DNA from 4 places in the Synechococcus sp. PCC 7336 genome. Region 1 is predicted to be linked to each of the others. Evidence: predicted binding sites of a transcription regulator. Region 1 holds the regulator's gene; each other region holds the start of a gene.
What was found. The regulator NtcA, encoded in region 1, controls nitrogen genes in cyanobacteria. The targets are predictions, from matches to a motif close to GTANCNNNNGNTAC.
Positions count from the first base shown of each region.

Region 2: a site for NtcA is predicted at 2,291-2,304, ahead of SYN7336_RS11045 (P-II family nitrogen regulator). Genes of this name have one in related genera too.
Region 3: a site for NtcA is predicted at 2,350-2,363, ahead of SYN7336_RS00845 (MSMEG_0572/Sll0783 family nitrogen starvation response protein). Genes of this name have one in related genera too.
Region 4: a site for NtcA is predicted at 3,043-3,056, ahead of glnA (type I glutamate--ammonia ligase). Genes of this name have one in related genera too.

Region 1 covers NZ_CM001776.1:3,992,593-3,997,803, forward strand. Annotated here, with positions in the region: gene atpD (F0F1 ATP synthase subunit beta) at 1-558, opposite strand, end outside; gene gap (type I glyceraldehyde-3-phosphate dehydrogenase) at 870-1,889, opposite strand; gene SYN7336_RS31205 (hypothetical protein) at 2,025-2,231, shown strand; gene ntcA (global nitrogen regulator NtcA) at 2,298-2,984, opposite strand; gene rsmI (16S rRNA (cytidine(1402)-2'-O)-methyltransferase) at 3,366-4,235, shown strand; gene hemB (porphobilinogen synthase) at 4,297-5,211, shown strand, end outside.
Region 2 covers NZ_CM001776.1:2,320,274-2,325,484, forward strand. Annotated here, with positions in the region: gene SYN7336_RS11035 (ABC transporter permease) at 1-497, opposite strand, end outside; gene SYN7336_RS11040 (efflux RND transporter periplasmic adaptor subunit) at 554-1,912, opposite strand; gene SYN7336_RS11045 (P-II family nitrogen regulator) at 2,368-2,709, shown strand; gene codA (cytosine deaminase) at 2,833-4,101, shown strand; gene SYN7336_RS25460 (hypothetical protein) at 4,113-4,571, shown strand; gene SYN7336_RS11065 (phospholipase D-like domain-containing protein) at 4,580-5,211, opposite strand, start outside.
Region 3 covers NZ_CM001776.1:168,796-174,006, reverse strand. Annotated here, with positions in the region: gene SYN7336_RS00855 (MSMEG_0568 family radical SAM protein) at 1-470, opposite strand, end outside; gene SYN7336_RS23840 (Nit6803 family nitrilase) at 522-1,550, opposite strand; gene SYN7336_RS00845 (MSMEG_0572/Sll0783 family nitrogen starvation response protein) at 1,749-2,231, opposite strand; gene SYN7336_RS00840 (response regulator) at 2,898-3,926, shown strand; gene SYN7336_RS00835 (PleD family two-component system response regulator) at 3,923-4,291, shown strand; gene SYN7336_RS23835 (chemotaxis protein CheW) at 4,366-4,932, shown strand; gene SYN7336_RS31935 (methyl-accepting chemotaxis protein) at 4,929-5,211, shown strand, end outside.
Region 4 covers NZ_CM001776.1:425,348-430,558, forward strand. Annotated here, with positions in the region: gene pstB (phosphate ABC transporter ATP-binding protein PstB) at 1-691, shown strand, start outside; gene SYN7336_RS02100 (hypothetical protein) at 884-1,285, shown strand; gene zds (9,9'-di-cis-zeta-carotene desaturase) at 1,450-2,895, shown strand; gene glnA (type I glutamate--ammonia ligase) at 3,196-4,614, shown strand; gene panD (aspartate 1-decarboxylase) at 4,767-5,129, opposite strand.

The sequences.
Region 1 (5,211 bases):
CGACAGGCCCGAGTGCTGCTGGGCAATGTTATTGATCAACTCCATGATCAAAACCGTTTTGCCGACGCCAGCACCGCCAAACAAACCCGTTTTGCCGCCTTTCTTGTAGGGAGCCAGCAGGTCCACAACCTTAATGCCAGTCTCGAAGATTTCTGGCTTGGTGGACAGTTCGGTGAACTTGGGAGCCTCGCGGTGGATGGGCATGGCTTCCTGATTCTCAACCGGACCCACCTCGTCTACGGGTTCGCCCAAGACGTTAAAGATGCGACCCAAGGTGGGGGGGCCCACCGGCACGGAGATGGGAGCGCCCGTATCGATGACTTCCATGCCGCGTACCAGACCGTCCGTAGAAGACATGGCCACCGCTCGGCAGCGGTTGTCCCCCAGCAGTTGCTGAACTTCAAACGTGACTTTTACCTCAATGCCGCTTTCATTGGTGGCTTCGACTTTGAGGGCGTTATAAATTTCGGGTAGTTTGCCGTTGGGATATTCGGCATCGATAACGGGGCCAATCACCTGAGTGACGTAGCCGATGTTGGTTGCAGTTGTTGTGACCATGCTCGCAATAAGCTCCTGGCAGCGATGTCTGTATCTATCGTCGAATGAAATCTAGAATTGAAGGAAATCTAGAATTGAAGGAAATCTAGAATTGAAGGAAATCTAGAATTGAAGGAAATCTAGAATTGAAGGAAATCTAGAATTGAATGAAGGGGTTGGCTTGAATTGAGTCGGCTTGAGGTTGCGATCGCGACACCGTCACTCGATGTGCGACGCTAAGCACTTTTGCTCACCATTTTCCGCTGACTAGGCTATCACTTGGCCGTGACCTCGGTAAACCGCGATCGCCCAGTCAGAGAGAGGCTGAAAAATTACCCTTGCCACTTGGCGGACATGTGCTCGGCTAAGTCTACAACGCGCTGGGAGTAGCCCCACTCGTTGTCGTACCAAGCCATCAGCTTGACCAAATCGCCATCGAGAACCGTGGTTAGGAGAGAGTCCACCACAGAGGAGCAATGGGCCCGACGGTAGTCGATCGAAACCAAGGGAACTTCCGAATAACCCAAAATACCGGCCAAACCATTCTCAGAGGCTTCTTTGAGGGCACCGTTCACTTCTTCGGCAATGACCTTCTGTTCGGTTTGAACGACCAGATCGACCAAGGAAACATTGGGGGTCGGAACGCGGACTGCCAAGCCCCCCAGCTTCCCCTTAAGCTCGGGCAGCACGAGTGCAACAGCGGTTGCTGCCCCAGTGGTGGTGGGCACAATGCTCAAGGCAGCGGCACGGGCGCGGCGCAGATCGCGGTGGGTGTTATCCAGCAGACGCTGGTCGCCCGTGTAGCTGTGGGTGGTGGTCATAATGCCCCGCACCACGCCGAATTTCTCCAGAATGACCTTAAGGATGGGGGCAAGGCAGTTGGTGGTGCAGCTCGCGTTGCTCACCACAATGTCTCCCACGGGATCGTAATCGTTTTGGTTGACCCCATAAACGTAGGTGGGAACGTCAGACCCCTTGGCAGGAGCAGTAATCATGACTTTCTTGGCACCGGCTTCGACGTGGCGGGCAGCGCCTTTGTAGTTGCGGAAGACGCCAGTGGCTTCGATTACCAGATCGATGCCCATTGCTTTCCAGGGCAGGTTGTTGGGGTTGCGATCGGAAACCACTGTGATGGCTTTGTCATCGAGGAGTAGCTTGCCATCTCGGGCTTCGACATTCACGCCCTCGAGAGGACCGAGGATAGAGTCGTATTTGAGCAGGTGAGCGCTGGTATTAGCATCCCCCGTATCGTTAATGGCAACGATATCGAGGCCGGAGTTTGCTCTCGTCAACCAGCATCGTAAGAAGTTACGACCGATGCGGCCAAATCCGTTAATGGCTACCTTAATCACTGACCCTTTCCTTGCGTTTTTACGAACAGGTGTTGCTGACTAGCACATCATATCGCAATCGTCACGACATCTATAGATTCAATTTAGATTCGAGCTGATTCTGATGTTGGATCTCAGAATCTATGATTTAGCTCCATGTTACTGAGTCTATACCCGAGTGACGATCGCCGACGCCTTTCATTCCTGCCGGACGTCAGTCGAGCAACGCCGGACGTCAGTCGAGCAACGCCGGACGTCAGTCGAACAACGAGGATCATTCTATTCTATTGCGATCGCGCTCCGAGCAAGCGTTTGGTGGGGTCCGTGCTGGCGATCGATCTCCAAGGGAGAGATGGGACGTAGAGAGGATATACTGAGTGGCGACTTATACAAAGCAGGCATCGCCGTTAGAGCCCCCTTTGCGAGCCTCTAGGTAAATCGCTTGCCCAGTTGAATCGGATCGCGAACGGTAATTTTTTTCTTGTGAATAGAAATATAGTTGTGTTTGCGCAAATCGCCCAATAACCGCGTAATGGTGACTCGCGTCGAGCCGATCGCCTCGGCAATTTCTTGGTGGGATAAACGCAAGTCGATGGTGACGCCATCGCTGCTGGGGAGGCCAAAGTCGCGGCAGAGAATGAGCAAGAAACTGACCAAGCGAGAGCCCATATCTCGATGGGCTAAGGTCTCGATCATCATCTCCGTTTCCAAAATCCGAGAAGACAAGCCTTTTAGCAGTAACATCGCCAATTCGGCATTATCTTCTAGCGCCTTTTGTACCTGCTCGATCGGCAGCGACTGTAACTCGACCGTCGTGAATGCCACTGAATGGTAAAAGCGATCGGAATGTTGTCCCGTCAGCAGGGAAAGCACCCCAAAAATACTATTTTCCCGCAATAGTGCTACCGTAATCTCTTCCCCCGATTCGTACACCCGCGAGAGCTTAACTGCCCCTTTCTGGAGAAAATAGACTCGTTCTGCCGGATCGCCCGGAAAGAAAATGGTCTTGCCGCGCTCGTAAGTGTCCACCATTGGCGGATACTGAGTGCCTGCCATTTCCTTAAAAACAGAGGATAGGGGTCTTTCAGGGGCTGCTACCGAATCCAATGGGATCATAATCTCTATCCTCAGTCAGGTGTATTAACTCTCAATGACGAATTGATTCTGTAGACCGATTGGTGCTCGATATTGGCTTTGGATAGAGATCTGTCGCATTCTATTTAATTGGCTGTCAATCCAGTTAAAACTCTAACGCGCTCAATTCGGCAGGTTAAGCTGGCCAATCTGCATGATGGAGCCTTAATTTTTTACATACACTAGAGGCTATCCGCCGTCAGGTTTTGTATCCTAGTGCACATTTTTCTCAAAGATAAACCGATAACAGCTCGATCGCCACCAATTGCCTGGACTCGGCAAGCCCATTTGGGTCAGAATTGCTGCTCGGGATAGAGTCCATAATTGTCTACACCCTTGCGAGTTTCATCGTTGATGTCTGTAATGACCGTCGAACCCGGCACGCTCTATTTGGTGGGAACGCCGATTGGCAATCGCGGCGATGTATCGGATCGCGCCTTACATATTTTGCGCGAGGTGGACTCGATTGCAGCAGAAGATACCCGTCATTCCGGTAGCTTGCTCAAATACTTTGGCATTTCCACCCCATTGCTGAGCTACCACCGCCACAACATTGCCCGCCGCACGCCAGAATTAGTCGCGAAGCTACAGGCGGGAGAGGCGATCGCCCTGGTGACAGATGCTGGCATGCCCGGTATCTCCGATCCGGGGGTGGAGTTGGTGCAAGCCTGTATTGCCGCTGGCATCGCGATCGTGCCCGTGCCCGGTCCCACCGCTCTGATTGTGGCGTTAGTGGCCTCGGGTTTGCCCGCACAGCGATTTGCATTTGAAGGGTTTCTCCCCACTGCGCGCAAGCAGCGGGACGCGATTCTGCAAGAGCTTGCGGAGGAGAGGCGCACGATAGTGTTGTATGAAGCCCCGCACCGCTTGACCCGCACGCTGAAGGATTTACTGGCCTATGTGGAGCCCGATCGCCCCATTGTGGTGGCCCGCGAATTAACGAAACGTTACGAGGAATTTTGGCGGGGAACGGTGGCGTCTGCGCTGGAACAGTTCGCCGAGCGATCGCCTCGGGGTGAGTTCACCTTAGTTTTGGCAGGCGCGCAGCCTAAGCCTGCGGATACGTCGGAATCTGCTTTGCGCGAGCAATTGCGGGAGTTGATAGGGCAGGGTCTATCGCGATCGCAGGCGAGCCGTCAGGTGGCCAAACAGACCGGCTGCGATCGGCGGGCTATATACCGGCTATCCCTCGCGCTAGAGGGGACCGAATCGGACAATCCCCCCGTGCAGTAGGATAAAAAGGCCCTTCGATCGGCTTGACAAAACCCTTTCCCCACAACCCTTTGACTCAGCTATGGATCTCACCTACCGCCCCCGCCGCCTGCGCCGCACTGCTGCCATCCGCGACATGGTGCAGGAAACTCAACTGTCTGTTAAAGATCTGATTTATCCCTTGTTTGTGATGGAAGGGGAAAACACCCGCGAAGAAGTTACCTCTATGCCGGGGTCTTATCGCTATACCCTCGATCTGCTCGTCAAAGAAGTGCAAGAGGCGCATCAGTTGGGCATTCGGGCGATCGCGCTCTTCCCTGCCGTACCCGAGGAGAAAAAAGATTCCTACGGCAGCGAAAGCTTCAATCCCGACGGCTTAATTCCTCAAGCGCTGAAAGCTATCAAAGCCGCTATCCCCAACATTACCCTCATCACTGACGTGGCCCTCGACCCCTACAACAGCGACGGTCATGACGGCATCGTTCGAGATGGCATCATTCTCAACGACGAAACTGTCGAGGTCTTGGTCGAGCAAGCACTGTGTCAAGCAGAAGCGGGGACCGATATTGTCGCCCCCTCCGACATGATGGACGGTCGGATTGGAGCATTGCGGGAAGCGCTGGACGAAAAGGGGTTTGAAGACGTTGCAATTCTGGCTTATTCGGCTAAGTATGCTTCTGCCTATTACGGTCCCTTCCGCGATGCCTTGGGTTCTGCTCCCAAGGCGGGCGATAAAAAGACCTACCAAATGGACCCTGCCAATGCTCGCGAGGCCATGCGCGAAATGGAGTTAGACGAGATGGAGGGGGCAGATATGGTGATGGTGAAGCCTGCGTTAGCTTATCTAGACATCATTTATCGCATCAAAGAATCTACCAATCTGCCAGTGGCGGCCTATAACGTCAGTGGTGAGTACGCCATGATTAAAGCTGCCGAGCAAATGGGCTGGATTGATGGCAAAAAGGTGATGTTGGAAACGCTGCTGAGTATGAAACGG
Region 2 (5,211 bases), 1.7 Mb from region 1:
TCGTCAAACATGCGATCGGCTAATTCAGAGCCCAATACCGCCACTGGGCGGTTGCGTTGTAGGTCGAGCTCGGAGACAAATCGCCCCCGAGCCACGTCGAAATTGCGCACCAGCGGGAACCCATCAGTAGTGCCGACAATGGTGGTGTTAGAACTGCGATTGCCCACCGACACGACGCCGCGCGTGTTGTATTCGGGGGCGACGGCAACGACGGAGGGCACCTGTTCGGCGATCGCAACAGCATCGGCTAGCACGAGGGTTTTGGGTTGGTTAAAGCCCGCCCGCTGCGATTCGGTATTTCCCGGCAGCGCAAATAAGATATTGGGACCTAACCCTTCAATTTCGCTTTGGACGTAGTTTTGCGCCCCTTCTCCCAAACCCACCAGCGCAATCACCGAGGCATTGCCGATCACAATCCCCAACATGGTCAGCGTGCTGCGCAGCTTGTTTGCCGTCAGCGTTGCGATCGACATCGAGAAACTTTCAGCGAGATTCATGGCACAGTACTTCTGGGATAGGGAGTTGAGAAGAAATAGCCTGCAAAGTCAGCGAATTAGCTGTCGCGATCGCGACCGAAGTTGAGGTTTTCCAAATTGACATCGGGGGGCAGATCGATAAAGACGCGATCGCCCGCTTCAATGCCACTCAAGATCTGCGTTTCGTTGCCCACCGAAGACCCAATCGTAATCGGTTGGAAGCGAGGCTTGTTGTCATCCTCCGGCACCAATACTCCTGTCTTGCCATCAATCGTCACGATCGCCACCGTCGGCACCACCAACCCATTCGGGACCTCGTCGCCAATAAACGTGGCATCCACATTCATGCCCGACAGCAGCTTATCCAGGCCAGTGACCAAATCGACTCGCACCTGAAATGACGTGACATTTTGCTCCACCACCGCTTCTGGAGCAATCAGCTTGACCTGCCCCTCAAACACCTCGTCGGGATAGGCATCGGCTAAAATCTCCACCGTTTGACCCAGCCGAATTTGGCCGATATCGACTTCGGGAACTTCCGCCAGCACCTCCAATCCGTCGGCCAGCGCCACGATCGCCGTCGAGGTGGCCGATGCTGCATCGGACGCCGAGGTGGTCGGCGTCACAAATGCACCCACCGTGGCGAATTTCTGCGTAATTGTACCGGTAAAGGGAGCCCGCACTACCGTATCTGCCTGACGCACCCGAGCCGATTGCAACTGGGCTTGTGCCTCAGCTAGCTCCGCCTCGGCTGCCGCAATGTCTTCGTCGCGACTGCCCCGCTGACTTAAGCTCAGGGCATCGCGAGTCTCCTGCAGGTTGGCTTGCTGCAACGCCAAGGTGGCTTGGGTCACATTGACTTCATTCTCAACCCCATCCATTTCGTCCCGAGAGATCGCTCCCTCCGCTGCCAGCGATCGATTGCGTTCTAGGCGATCTAGAGCCAGTGCCAACCGGGCCTCGGCCTCAATTTCGAGGGCTTCGGCTTGAGCGACGCGGGCGCGAGCCTGGGCAATTTCTTCAGGACGGTTACCCGCTCTGGCCTCGTCTAACTCGGCTGCGGCCCGATCCACCTGAGCCAGAGCGCGAGCCACGTCGGCATTGATATCTTCGGCATCCATGCGGGCGATCGGTTGCCCCGCCTCAACCACATCCCCCTGCTCCACCAGCAGCTCGGCAATCAGTCCTGCATTTTTGGGGCTCAAGTTAACACTGCTGATGGGTTGGATGGCGCCACTGGCGGTAATGCGAATGGCAATGGGCTGTTCTTCCACCGGCACCGTCAGGGCATTGACATCCCAGCCCGCGCTCCGTTGCCGCCACAGCGTCGAGCCCAAGTAAATCGCTCCCACCGCCGCCACAGCAGCAAAGCCAATCGACCAAGTTCGGGGGATCTTGAAGGGAGAGGAAGATGGCAAATCGATAGCTTTAGTCATTATTGATTGAGCCAGTTTTGGGGGGGGACGATGGAGGCATCTTGCAGGGAACCACAGGTTCAGACTGCGGAAATCTCCCCTAAGATACAGGAACGATACAAAAGTTAATCTTTTCTGCATTATAACTATGGATTCCCCCCGCAGAGGTAAAGTTTGCGGCTAAAGGCATCTTCTATTGCGTCCATTACCTTTCAGCGCAGACGGATCTCGGAAGCCAGCGGAGAAAGAACGATACGAAATGACAGCATCAGAGTTAAGACAAACGATTGAGGTCGGCTATCTTTCGAGCGAGGATTCCCCGTCGAACTGACTTATCTGTAGGGGTTCCTGTCGTTTGTCCGCGATGGAGTATCTCCTTCGACATCTGTCCGTGGGAAAGTAGCTATCGCTACAATTTAACTCTCAGACTGAGTGATACACCAAAAACAAACTGCTGCCATATAGAGGGCTGTTCGTTGAAAAAAATTTCGGCGGTGATTCGTCCGTTTCGTCTAGAAGCTGTCAAAAATGCGCTGGTGGAGATCGGTGTCGCCGGTATGACGATTAGTGAAGTGCGCGGGTTCGGTCGCCAGCGAGGCATGACGACCGGGCAAGAGAGCCAGACGGGACAACCCACAGAGTTTTTGCAAAAGTTGCGGGTCGAGATTGTAGTGGCGGACGAAAAGTTCGATAAGGCATTGCAGATGGCGATCGAAGCAGCCCGCACGGGGGCAATCGGGGACGGCAAGATTTTTATTTCCTCTGTGGAGCAAGCGATTCGCATTCGTACGGGGGAATCGGGGCCCGAAGTGCTCTAGAGCAGATTTCATGCCTCCAAGCCATTGGGCCGATCGATGGCGATCGCCTTTTGAAGCTCCAGTGGGCGATCGCCCAGCGAATGGCATGCCATGCTTGAGGCATTCGAGTCAGAGAGGACATTTGTGCCCCCATTCGACCTCATTCTGCGCCGCGCCCGATTGCAAGACCATTCAGTTCCTCAAGACATCGCGATCGCCGCCGGAACCTTTGCCGCCATCGCCCCCCGCCTCGACGCCACCGCCCGCGAAGAAATTGATTGCAGCGATCGCCTCGCTATCCCCCCCTTTGTGGAATCCCACATTCACCTCGACTCGGCAGACACCGCAGGCGAACCCCGCTGGAACGAAAGTGGCACCCTGTTTGAAGGCATTGAAATCTGGCGCGATCGCAAGCAAAAACTGTCGATCGAAGATGTCGAGCAAAGGGCGATCGCCACCCTCAAAACCCAAGCCGCCCAAGGCGTCTTACACGTCCGTTCCCATGCTGATGTGAGCGAATCGAGCTTGATCGCCCTCAAGGGGCTATTGGCCGTGCGGGAGGAAGTCAAAGATTGGATGAACCTGCAGGTGGTGGCCTTTCCGCAAGATGGCCTCTATGGCAGCCCGCAACAGCTCGAGCTGATGGAAGAGGCCTTGAAATTAGGCGCAGATGCGATCGGCGGCATCCCCCACTACGAACTCACCCGCGAAGACGGAGTGCGATCGCTCCAGCAGATCTTCGATTGGGCAGAACAATACGACAAACTCATCGATATCCATTGCGACGAAATTGATGACGACCAATCCCGCTTTCTAGAAGTGATGGTGGCTCAAACCCTGCGCCGCGATCTGGGCAGCCGCGTCACCGCCAGTCACACCACCGCCTTCCATTCCTATAACAACGGTTACGCCCAAAAACTGCTCGGCTCGATCCGCCGCACCCAACTCAACTGTGTGGCCAACCCCCTGATCAACATCACCCTGCAGGGGCGCACCGATACCTACCCCAAACGGCGGGGAGTCACGCGAGTCAAAGAACTCTGGCAGCAGGGAAATAATGTCTCATTGGGGCATGATTGTATCCGCGATCCTTGGTACAGCCTGGGCACTGGCAATATGCTGAACGTAGCCCACATGGCCGTTCATATCTGTCAGATGACTGGTCGAGAACAAGTCAAAGCTTGTTTGGATATGGTGACCCATAACGGAGCCAAGACCCTAAATCTTGACGATCGCTACGGAATCGCCCTGGGTCGTCCGGCTAGTCTGGTGGTGTTGGATGCGTCAGACGAGTTCGAGGCCATTCGCACTCAAGCTGCAGCCCTCTACACCCTCAGCCACGGGCGTATCCTGGCCTGCACCCCTGCCGCTCGACCGAAGTTATTCCTGCCCGAGCCCTCACCCAGACTCTAGGAGCCCCCATCATGCGCTTTGCCATGCAGGTTGCGGACGATCCCGTCAGTCGCGCAATGCTATCCCTGTTTGACGTCACCCCCTCGACAGCGTATGTCGAAATCACCGAGCACGAGTTGTTGATTCGCGAGGGAAATCTCTTTCACGAAAGTTTTCTCCTGCAAGATTTGGGCCGAGCGGGGCTAGACAATTGGAATTGGTTGATGGGACTGGGTCTCCACACCGATTTTCAAGGCACGGTCGCCCCCATTACCAGCCCCGAGAAGGTGATTGGCATTCCCGTTGCCACACCGCGATCGCTTTTCCTCCGTCTGGCAGGACCACTGGGATTTCAGGTGGACTGCAATCGCTTAGTCATGAGTTTGGCAGAGCCCGACTCGTTTTTGGTGGCGTTTAATGCCAGCTTGGCGAAGACGACAGATTCGCTTGAGGAGCAGGAGGAAGAGTTCCAGCAGTATTCGGCAGATTAAAGCCCGAATTACCACACCACCCGTCCCCGCAAATCCGCCAACTTTGCAGGCCCAATCCCCTCGATCGCCTCTAGATCCGACCGAGACCGAATCGGGCGAGCGCGAACAATCCGCTGGGCTAATGTCGGACCAATGCCGGGTAAAGCCTCCAACTGCTCGGGAGTAGCCGTATTGAGATTGACAACGCGACTCTGTTGTGGAGTCAGACAGCGGACGGGCTGCGCAGCATTCGCCAATAAAAATTGAGGGGGACCGAGCTGGGCGACGCTAAACAGGCGATCGAACTCGCGCGAGAAGTGAGCCGCGATTTCGGCAGAGGAGATGATAAGTAAAGTCTCGTCATTAATGCGATTGGCAGCTCGACTCCAGTTGTGGGAGCCTAAAATTACGCTAGCCCCCGGTAAAGCGGCATCGACGATCGCAAACTTGTGATGCAATTTATCCCCTTGCGGCAGTTGGGGAACTCCAATTCCATTGGCAGAAGCCGGAGCTAGCTCCAACGAGCAGTTGGCCTCCGTCCGAATATTCCAGAGGGCAAGGGTTTGGCTGAAGTCTCGATAGGCGAAGCTGCGATCGAATACCCCTCGAATGTCGATCCCTCGCTGCTGTTGGTGGCGCAAAAGCGGCGCGGCAATGTCGC
Region 3 (5,211 bases), 1.2 Mb from region 1:
GTTTTGCGCGCGATCGTTTGCCCGCTGGCGAGAGACTCGCCAATGGCACAAAATTGGCAGGCAGTGTCGCGATCGCCATAGCGAATACAAGTTTGCAAGACGGTCGTAGCCAGCACATCTCGACCGTGCAGCAGGGCGATTTTTCGATAGGGAATGCCATCCGCAGTGGTCAGACTGTAAAACTCGGGCTCGGGGGGGAACTGAACGGTGGCGATCGCCTCGCCAGCCTTAGTCAGGGTGGCGGTGGGAGTTTCTCGGTTGGCCTGGGGTTGAGGAATTGCTCTGGAGCTGTAGGGGGACTGGGAGGCGGTTCCTGTAAACACTGGCACCATCACGGTCGTACCATCCACGATCGCGGCCTTGTGGTCGGAGGGTCCCGCTCCCCCCTTGCGACCGGACACCCCCAGATCGTCTCGGCAGAGGTTCAGTCCTCGGGATTGCAGCTCGGTAATCAATCGTTGTTTATTCATTGACTTGGCTAGGCTCGACTGCAGGAACGGTTGGGTTGGGAAAGGGTTGACTCAAGCGACCGGTTGGGGGTCGCAGTGGGCGATCGCGTTTGAGGAATGGGCAGGCTCTGCCTCCGGTGGGGGGACTGCTGGCGCGATCGCCCCTGTTCCGGTCTCCAGCGAGTAGGGCTGCGGGTCGCTGTTCATCCACAACTTGAGCAACTCGGGGCGAGCGTAGTGACCGACCGCATCCACCATGCGCTTGCGCTTGATAATCAGAGAAAAGTCCAGATCGGCGATCGCCAGTCCTTCCCCCTCTCGAATGGGCTCGCACAGGTGTTTTCCCTCGGGGCTGATAATGGCGGTGTGGCAGCCCCCCGCCAATACCCGCTGCAATTTGGGATCGTCCGCAATCTGCCGCACCTGTTCGGCGGACAGCCAGCCAGTGGCATTGACGACAAAACAGCCGGACTCCAGAGCGTGGTGGCGAATGGTGACCTCGATTTGCTCGGCAAAGATATCCCCCACCATCGAACCGGGGAATTGGGCGCAGTGAATTTGCTCCCGCTGGGCAATCAAGGCATAGCGCGCCAGAGGGTTGTAATGCTCCCAGCAAGCGAGAGCGCCCACCCGACCCACGGCAGTCTCCACCACTTTGAGTCCGGCTCCGTCCCCCTGTCCCCACACCATGCGCTCGTGAAAGGTGGGGGTAAGCTTGCGCCGTTTTAGCAACAGCGACCCGTCCGCATCGAATAGCAACTGACTGTTGTAGAGAGACCCCCCATCCAACTCGTTTATGCCCAAAACCACCACTATGCCGCGATCTTTGGCCACTTGGCTGACGGCATCCACGACTGGACCGGGAACGACCACAGCTTCTTCGTAAAGACGCATGTGTTCCTTGCCCATCAGCACAGGGGGCTGCACGAAGGAGAAATAGGGATAGTAGGGAATGAAGGTCTCGGGAAAGACGATTAGCTCCACTCCCTGTTGGGCGGCATCGGCGATCGCCGCCAGCACCTTCTCGGTCGTTCCCTCCCGGCTAAATAACACCGGACTGATTTGTGCGGCAGCGACTCGAATCGTGGGGGATTTGTCCATCATGACCTCCGGGGTACTCCCGCCAGAACGCAGAGCGTTTGGCGGTGAGGGGGATAGGATAGTTAAACGCAGGGCGGTTGGACTACCGCTCTCTGGCTGTGGAGGCTTATCCGCTGGGATGCCTGTGAAACAGCAACTCTCACTCGTGAGTCTGAGAAGCTCCCGCTAGCCCCGTAGGGGTAGCGGTGAGAGTAGTCACTACATCGTCCAGGTATCCAAAATAAAGGCTCCCTCTTTGCGATGGACTAATACGATGTCCAAAACATCGAGGGGATTAATGGGAGTAATGCCGGGGATCAAAGAAGGTTCGCCATGGCCGTACAGTGCTTGTAGCGCAAATCTGCAGGCGTAAACTTTCCCCCCTTCTTCCATAATCTTGACCAGTTGGTCGTTCATGGCTAGGTGACCGGGAAATGCCCCATCTCCCAGCTTGGGAAAGCCCCGCTGCACGCCGAGGGTAACGCCAGGACCGTAGAGCAGCACGGAGGTTTCGAAGCCTTTGCGAATCAAACGGGTGGCTTGCAACAGATTGACGAGCCCAATCGAGCCCTCAAATGCAACCGTGTGGAAGGTGACGAGCGCTTTCTCCCCAGGTTCAGCCTGAACATCGGGAAAAACTTTTTCTTCATAATCTACTAAAAAATCGCCCGTTTTATAGGCGGGAAAAGTGACTTCAGGCATAGCTGCATTCCTCGATTCGCAAAGCATCACAACTCGATCTCGAACCCGCTCCATCGAGCTGAAATCGGCTGTCTTTGCATGAATGGGCGTAGCTTACGAGGTAAAGATCCGGTCTTTTGTAACTCTGACTACATATCTCCAAAAACTAGATCTTTATCTGAGGCCAACTGGCGTTTGCGGCGGGTAGGCGATCGGCTGAAGAGATGGACCTGTCGAAATCAATAGGTTTGTCAGGAATGCCCGATATTTGAAGTAGGACGCAAACAAACCTGTAACCTAAGCCAACAGTCTCACCTGCCGTTGCAGCAAGGGATGTCCGTTGATGTCCGTTTGAAAGGTTCTCAGGAAAAACTAGTGGCAAGTTAATCAAAGTATACGGTCTGGGTAAGATCGCGGTTGTGCAGGTGCATCATGCGCTACGCATCGGATGAAATTCTCGGGCCGCTTCCCGGGAATCGATTGGCTCAGATTCGGTCTGTCATTGTCGGGCTGTCATTGCTCGCGATCTCAATTATCTGCCTCTGGGCTTCCCATGAAACATGAAATTTGTCTCGCAGCGAGGTTTGCATGGTTGCTAGCGCGCCTTTACCTTCAAGTTCACCTCGATCCAACTCCTCCCCTGCCAAAGTACTGAGGAGAATTATCGATAATCGTCTTTCGGGGCGATTGGTTTTTCACGATAAAGAGGGCAGCGGCATCTTCTGGGAGGTTGTTGTGGGTAATGGAAAGCTGCATTTTGCTGCCAGTACTCAAGGGGATCTAGACCGATTGAAATATTGTCTCAGTTCCAATTTTCCCAGCCTCGCATGGCATCCTATCCCATCCCTCGGCCCCTACGATCTGATTTGCCACTTTTGGCAATCTGGCGAACTCACCCTGAAGCAAGTGCGACAGGCGCTCCTGGAAGTTACCAGCGAGGGGATGACCCAACTGTTGGCAATTCCGCAGACCGACATTCAATTCGAACGGGTTTTGGGCCTAGATCCCATTTTGCTGGACGTACCGATCCAAACGGCGATCGCCTCTCGCAGGACGCAGATTCAGCGCTGGCGACAATTGCGTCCCACCATCCCCTCCCCCTTTCAGCGGATTGTTTCAGGCGATCGAGGGCAACTGTTCGAGCATTTGAGCGAGCTACTGAGGCACCTCCCCCCTCGCGATCGGTTCGATGCCCTGCTGGATGAATCCCCCTGTCTCTATCGCATGGCCGAATGTTTCTCAGTCGATGTTCTGAGGCTGGCCGAACTGATCGGCCCGCTGGTGGAAAGTGGTGCCATTCGGTTGGGTAACCTGCAGGCGGCGAGCGATCGGCCCCGACTTACCATCGCCTGTATTGATGACAGCAAAGCGGTACAGCGGAAAGTTCGCTTAACCCTCGAATCGGCTGGATACGACGTGTTGGAGTTGCTGGAACCGGCTCGGGCTCTGACAGCGCTAGTGCGTCGCAAACCCAGTGCCATTTTGCTGGACATTACGATGCCGGAGATTAGTGGCTACGAGCTCTGTCGGCTACTGCGGCAATCTGCTGCATTAAAAGACGTGCCGATTCTGATGTTGACCGGCCGCGATGGTGCGATCGATCGCTTGCGAGCCCGCATGGCTGGCTCGACGGATTACATCACCAAACCGTTCAATTCTCAAGACCTCTTGTCTCGCATTGAACGCCTCATTTCATCAAAGGTACCTCAAGTATGAAATCTATCTTAGTGGTTGAAGATTCCCGCGCCGAACAGCAATTAATTGTCTCGCTGCTACAAAATGCAGGACACCACGTTCAGTTTGCCAGCTCTGCCGAAGAAGCCTGGGAATGGTTGAAGAAAAGCCCCGCCAAGCCAGATATGATTGTGCTCGACATCATTATGCCGGGGGCCACTGGCCTCGACTTTTGCCGCGAGCTGCGCCAATCTTCCGAATTTGACAGCATTCCCGTCATCTTTTGCTCCTCAAAAGACAAAGAATTCGACCAGTTTTGGGCCTTGCGACAGGGGGGAAATGCCTACATTACCAAACCCTTTGCCCCCAATGAATTTATGACCACCGTGCAGCAATATCTGCACTAATCTCCGCGCGATCGCAGCTCGGCAAAATCTTTTCCACAAATGGCTGCAAGTCCCGAACGCGTTCGGGCAGCGCCGTGCCTTCCAGAACCACTGTTCCCCACTTCTCTCACTCTCGGCAGTCGCAACCCATGCTGAAGGAATACTTTCAGATTCAACTCGGACCTAGAGTGCAATTGGCGATGCCGCTGGAAAATACCAGTGAAGCCATGACTGAGGTGCGCCGCAACATCTGCGCGATTCCCGGCGTCCCTCCCCACCTGCCCGGAGTGGTGAATCAGCGGGGGCGGTTGCTGTGGGTTTTAGATTTGGCCGCTCTGCTAGGGGTAGAAACCCCTAGGGGATCGGGGGGCTCTGCCGAGAAGCTGACCTTGCTGGCACTGAGTCGCGATCGCCAAGCGAACAATCTCGACACGGCCGAGCTCCCGCAGGTGGGCTGTCTCGTCACCGAATTGAAAGGGGTAATTAACCTCGACCCCCGCCAGCTCAAACCGCTGCCCAGTCAATTATCAAAGCAAGTTCGTCCTTATTTGCACGGCATTGTCCCGGTGGGTGATTCATTAGTTGCCATCCTCGATATTGCCGCTGTATTTCGCACCCTCAGAGCCAACAGTTTCTCTCGTCGTTTGTCAGTAAACCCATGACTGCCACCAACTCCCGTCTTTCCAACTCCCGCTCCTCTCTCGCAAGCGTCTCTACGACTGGCTTTACCCCCGACATCAATCAACTCATCGCCCAGATTTCTCAAGCACATACCTTGGAACAAGCGGGAAATATTGAAGCGGCGAAAGAACTATACTGGCAAGTTGTAGAGAGCGATCCCAATGGCAGTTTGGGGACCAGTGCCCGCAGAGCCTTGGATGCTCTGGAGATTGCTCATCCTGCCGAGCTAAGGACGAAGCCAGTCGAAGAGCTGGCTAGCT
Region 4 (5,211 bases), 1.5 Mb from region 1:
CACGGCTCTAATCGGTCCTTCGGGATGCGGCAAAAGTACGATGTTGCGCTGTTTTAACCGTATGAACGACTTGGTTCCCAGCGCCCGCGTCGAGGGTAAGGTGATTTATCACGGTCAAAACCTGTACGAAGAAGAGATCGATCCGGTGGAGGTGCGCCGCCGCATTGGCATGGTCTTCCAAAAGCCCAACCCCTTTCCAAAATCTGTGTTTGAGAATATTGCCTTCGGTCCTCGCGTGAATGGGTTTAAGGGGGACAAAACCGATCTGGCAGAGTTGGTGGAGCAATCGCTGCGTCAGTCAGCTTTGTGGGATGAGGTGAAAGATAAGCTGCAAGATAGCGGTCTAGCTCTGTCCGGCGGACAGCAGCAGCGCTTGTGCATTGCCCGCACGCTGGCGGTAAAGCCCGATGTGGTGCTAATGGACGAACCCTGTTCGTCCCTCGACCCCATTTCCACCCGTCGGATTGAGGAGTTAATCGAAGAACTGAAGCATAACTATACGATCGCCATCGTCACCCACAACATGCAGCAGGCCGCCCGCGTGTCGGACATGACGGCTTTCTTCAATGCCGAAGTCGATGATGAAGGCGAACGGGTCGGTCGCCTCATAGAGTTCGACCGCACAGAAGCAATCTTCAATCATCCCGTTCGAGCAGAAACTCGCGAATATGTGAGCGGCCACTTCGGCTAAGTCCAGTCGAGCGGAATAGAGACTTACCCCAGACGATCTACCTTCTCTGCTTGGGGCAAAGCTTGTTTGCCAACAGGTTAGTGCTGGGGCTGGGTAAATAATGTTAACTTTGATTTCATTTGATTGCGCTTGGTTAAGTGTCCGTCTTCGCCTATGCTGAATAGAGGCTGTTTCCCCCATTGAGACATTTTCATGAAAATTTTCCTGTCTAAAGTCGTAGCGCTGCTGCTGGTGGCAGTGCTGTTTGTCTCCGGCTGTGCCTCGACTCCAGGAACCGAGCGTCTTTCGGGTAAATATTATGACGATGCGCAGGTGGTGGTAGACGTGCTGCGCGAGGCGATCGCCGTTCCCCCAGAGGCTGAAAATCAAGCGGAGGTGCGCAAAGAGGCCCTTTCGGTGATGGAGGCATTTGGCTCTCGCTACAACCGCAATCGCTATAAGGGATATCAGTCTTACACCACCCTCAGAACCATCTTCAACACCTTGGGCTCTTACTATCGTCAAGAGAAAATTCGTCCCATTCGTCAAGACCGGCTCGATCGAGTGGCTAGCGAACTCCGGCAGGCTGAACTCGCCATTCAGCGCAAGCGCTAAATCTCAGTGCGATCTCGTGACTGTCTTGCGATCGCATTGCAGCGGACTAGGGACGCATTGTGGCGTCCCTTTTGTTTCGCCCAGATTGGCGCGATCGCGCGCAGCTAGTGCCTTAGAATGAGGAAGATTTACATTGCGTTACAGTTGACGTCAGGGAAATTCGCATGCACGTCGCCATTGTTGGAGCTGGGCTGGCTGGTCTGAATACCGCCGTCAACCTAGTGGAAGCGGGCCACACCGTCGAAATTTTTGAGAATCGTCCGTTTGTGGGGGGCAAAGTTGGCAGTTGGATAGACAAAGATGGCAACCACATCGAAATGGGATTGCATGTCTTTTTCGGCTGCTACTACAACCTCTTTGGACTGATGGCCAAAGTGGGAGCCCTCGACCATCTCCTGACCAAACAACACACCCATACCTTTGTCAATCGCGGTGGCGAGCTGGGTGCCCTCGATTTTCGCTTCTTTGCCAGAGCCCCCTTCAATGGCTTAAAGGCGTTCTTTACCACCTCGCAGTTGTCGGCCAGAGACAAACTGCAAAACTCGATCGCCCTCGGCACCAGCCCGATTGTGCGCGGCTTGGTGGACTTTAACGGAGCTATGCAGCAGGTGCGCGAGCTCGATCGCATCAGCTTCGCCGCTTGGTTTCGCAGCCACGGCGGCTCCAACGGCAGCCTCAAACGCATGTGGAATCCGATCGCCTACGCCCTCGGCTTCATCGACACCGAGAATATCTCCGCCCGCTGCATGCTGACCATCTTCTTGTTCTTCGCCACTAAAACCGAGGCATCGGTGTTGCGCATGCTAGAAGGCTCTCCTGCCGAATTTCTCCACAAACCGATTGTGGACTACATTACATCGCGGGGGGCGAAACTCCATCTCCGTCGCGGCGTCAGCGAAATCTTGACGGCAGGAACTGAAGATCGGCAGAGGGTCTCGGGTCTGAAACTCGCTGACGGGGACACAGTCACTGCCGATGCCTATGTCTGCGCGGCGGCTATTCCCGGCACCCACCGCCTACTGCCCCCCCACTGGCGTCGCTGGCCTCAGTTCGACAATATTTACAAACTGGAGGCCGTGCCGGTGGTGACCGTCCAACTGCGATTTGACGGCTGGGTGACGGAATTGCGGGGGGAAGCGAAAACGGCAGCCGAGCAGGCGTCTGCCATCGGGCTGGATAACCTGCTTTACACCGCCGACGCCGATTTCTCCTGCTTTGCCGATCTCGCCCTCACCAGTCCGTCCTCTTATTACAAAGAGGGGGAAGGCTCGCTATTGCAATTGGTGCTCACCCCCGGCGATCGGTTTGTGCCCATGAAAAATGAGGCGATCGCCCAGCAGGTTAGCCAGCAGGTTCGAGATCTGTTTCCCTCGGCCCGCAATTTAAATGTGACCTGGTTCAGCGTGGTCAAGCTAGCCCAATCCCTTTACCGCGAGGGGCCGGGAATGGACCCCTATCGGCCCGACCAAACAACCCCCGTGCCCAATTTCTTCCTCGCCGGTAGCTACACCATGCAGGATTACATTGACAGCATGGAAGGGGCAACGATTTCAGGCAACTTAGCGGCGCAAGCAATCTTGGAGAGCGCGTTAATAGCCGGAAAAGTATAGAGCGCTATTTTATACGATCGCATTGTCCCGTCTGCGAAGCTTTGTCATTTCCGTCAAGTGGGTTGCACCTTTACAGCAACCCACTCGGTGCATTGAGGTGGGGGCGAAGGTATCTGCAGATTCACTTAAGGCAGAACGGATTTTTTGGTATTGCTAGATACAAAACAGGGGTAGGTGGCTCTCTAGGATCGGGTGAGCAAAATCTGACGCTCTATTGACTCCGGTGCTCCAGTATTCTTGAAGCGATTGAATCGGGGCGTCTAGGAACAAATTCAGGTATTTAAAAGGAGACAGACGCGAATGGCATCACCCCAAGACGTAATGAACCTGATTCAGGAGCACGATGTCCAGATTGTCGATCTGAAATTTATCGACCTACCCGGCACCTGGCAGCATTGCTCTTTCTATGTCGATCAAATAGACACCGATACTTTCGCGGAAGGCTTGGCCTTTGACGGCTCCAGTATTCGCGGTTGGAAGGCCATTAACGAATCCGACATGTTGATGGTGCCCGACCCCAACACCGCTTGGCTCGAACCCTTCACCGAAGTTCCGACCCTCAGCCTCACCTGCAGCATTAGCGAGCCCCGCACTGGCGAGCCTTACGAGCGCTGCCCCCGCAGCATCGCCGCTAAAGCGATCGCCTATCTCAGTTCCACTGGTATTGCCGATACCGCCTACTTTGGCCCCGAAGCAGAATTCTTCATTTTTGACGACGTTCGGTTCGACCAAACCCAAAACAGTGCCTATCACTATGTGGATTCCATCGAAGGTCGCTGGAACTCCGGTCGCGAAGAAGAGGACGGCAACCTAGGCTACAAGCCCCGCTACAAAGAAGGCTATTTCCCCGTCTCCCCCACCGACTCCTACCAAGACCTTCGCACCGAAATGCTACTGACCATGGGCAAGCTAGGGGTGCCGATCGAAAAGCACCACCACGAAGTGGCCACAGGCGGTCAAGCGGAGTTGGGGGTCAAGTTTGCCGATATGATCTCCGCTGCAGACTACTTGATGATCTACAAGTACGTCATCAAGAATGTGGCTAAGAAGCACGGCAAGACGGTGACCTTCATGCCCAAGCCTTTGTTCAACGACAACGGCACCGGCATGCACACCCACCAGTCCCTCTGGAAAGGCGGCCAGCCCCTCTTCTTTGGTGACGGCTATGCCAACCTGAGCCAGATGGCCCTGCACTACATCGGCGGCATCCTCAAGCACGCTCCTGCCCTACTCGCCTTTACCAATCCCACCACCAATTCCTACAAGCGGTTGGTCCCCGGTTTTGAGGCGCCGGTTAACCTGGCCTACTCGCAGGGCAACCGCTCTGCTTCCGTGCGGATTCCGATTACTGGCTCCAATCCGAAGGCCAAGCGTCTGGAATTCCGCTGCCCCGACGCCACCAGCAACCCCTATCTGGCCTTTGCTGCCATGCTGATGGCTGGTTTGGACGGCATCAAGAACCAAATCGATCCCGGCAGCCCCTTGGATGTCGATATTTACGATCTATCCCCCGAAGAACTGGAAAAAATTCCCTCCACTCCCGGCTCCCTCTCGGAGGCGTTGGAGAACCTCAAAAGCGACCATGCCTTCATGTTGGAAGGCGGCGTCTTTACCGAGGACTTCATCAACAACTGGATCGAGTACAAGCTGGACAACGAGGTGATTCCCCTCAGCTTGCGCCCTCACCCCTACGAGTTCTCCCTCTACTACGACGTGTAAGTCAATGCAACTCGTTGAAGCGCGATCGCCCCTCAAGCGAGGGGCTTTTTTTGGGGTAATCCAGGCATTTAGCGCAGCGAACCACAGCGCTAGTGAAAGGGTCTAATAGACACATTCTCAAAACTACGGGTCTCTGCTTAGACGGGGTGCCGCTATCGGACCAACTCTAACTGAGTTAGATTTTTAAAAATGCGATTGTTGGCATCCAGCAAGAGCTTGATCGGCTGGGTGGGCTTGTCTTGGAGGTGAAATGACATGATGGTGATTTCATCCCCTGCCCGAACCAAATGGGCGGCAGCACCGTTCATACAGACGACGCCAGAATGGCGATCGCCCGCGATCGCATAAGTCTCCAAGCGATTGCCATTGGTATTATCCACCACCAATACCTTCTCGTACTCAGCTAAATCGGCAGCCTCCATCAAGGCTTTATCGATGGTGATGGAGCCCGTATAGGCCAAATTCGCTTCAGTCACTATTGCTTTGTGAAGCTTGGATTTGAGGAAAATGCGCATAAGCACTGTCAGGACAGGAGTTAAGTTGGCTAAACGGCAACTGCGTCAGCGATACGATCCTAACCGGGAGAACGCCCCAAAC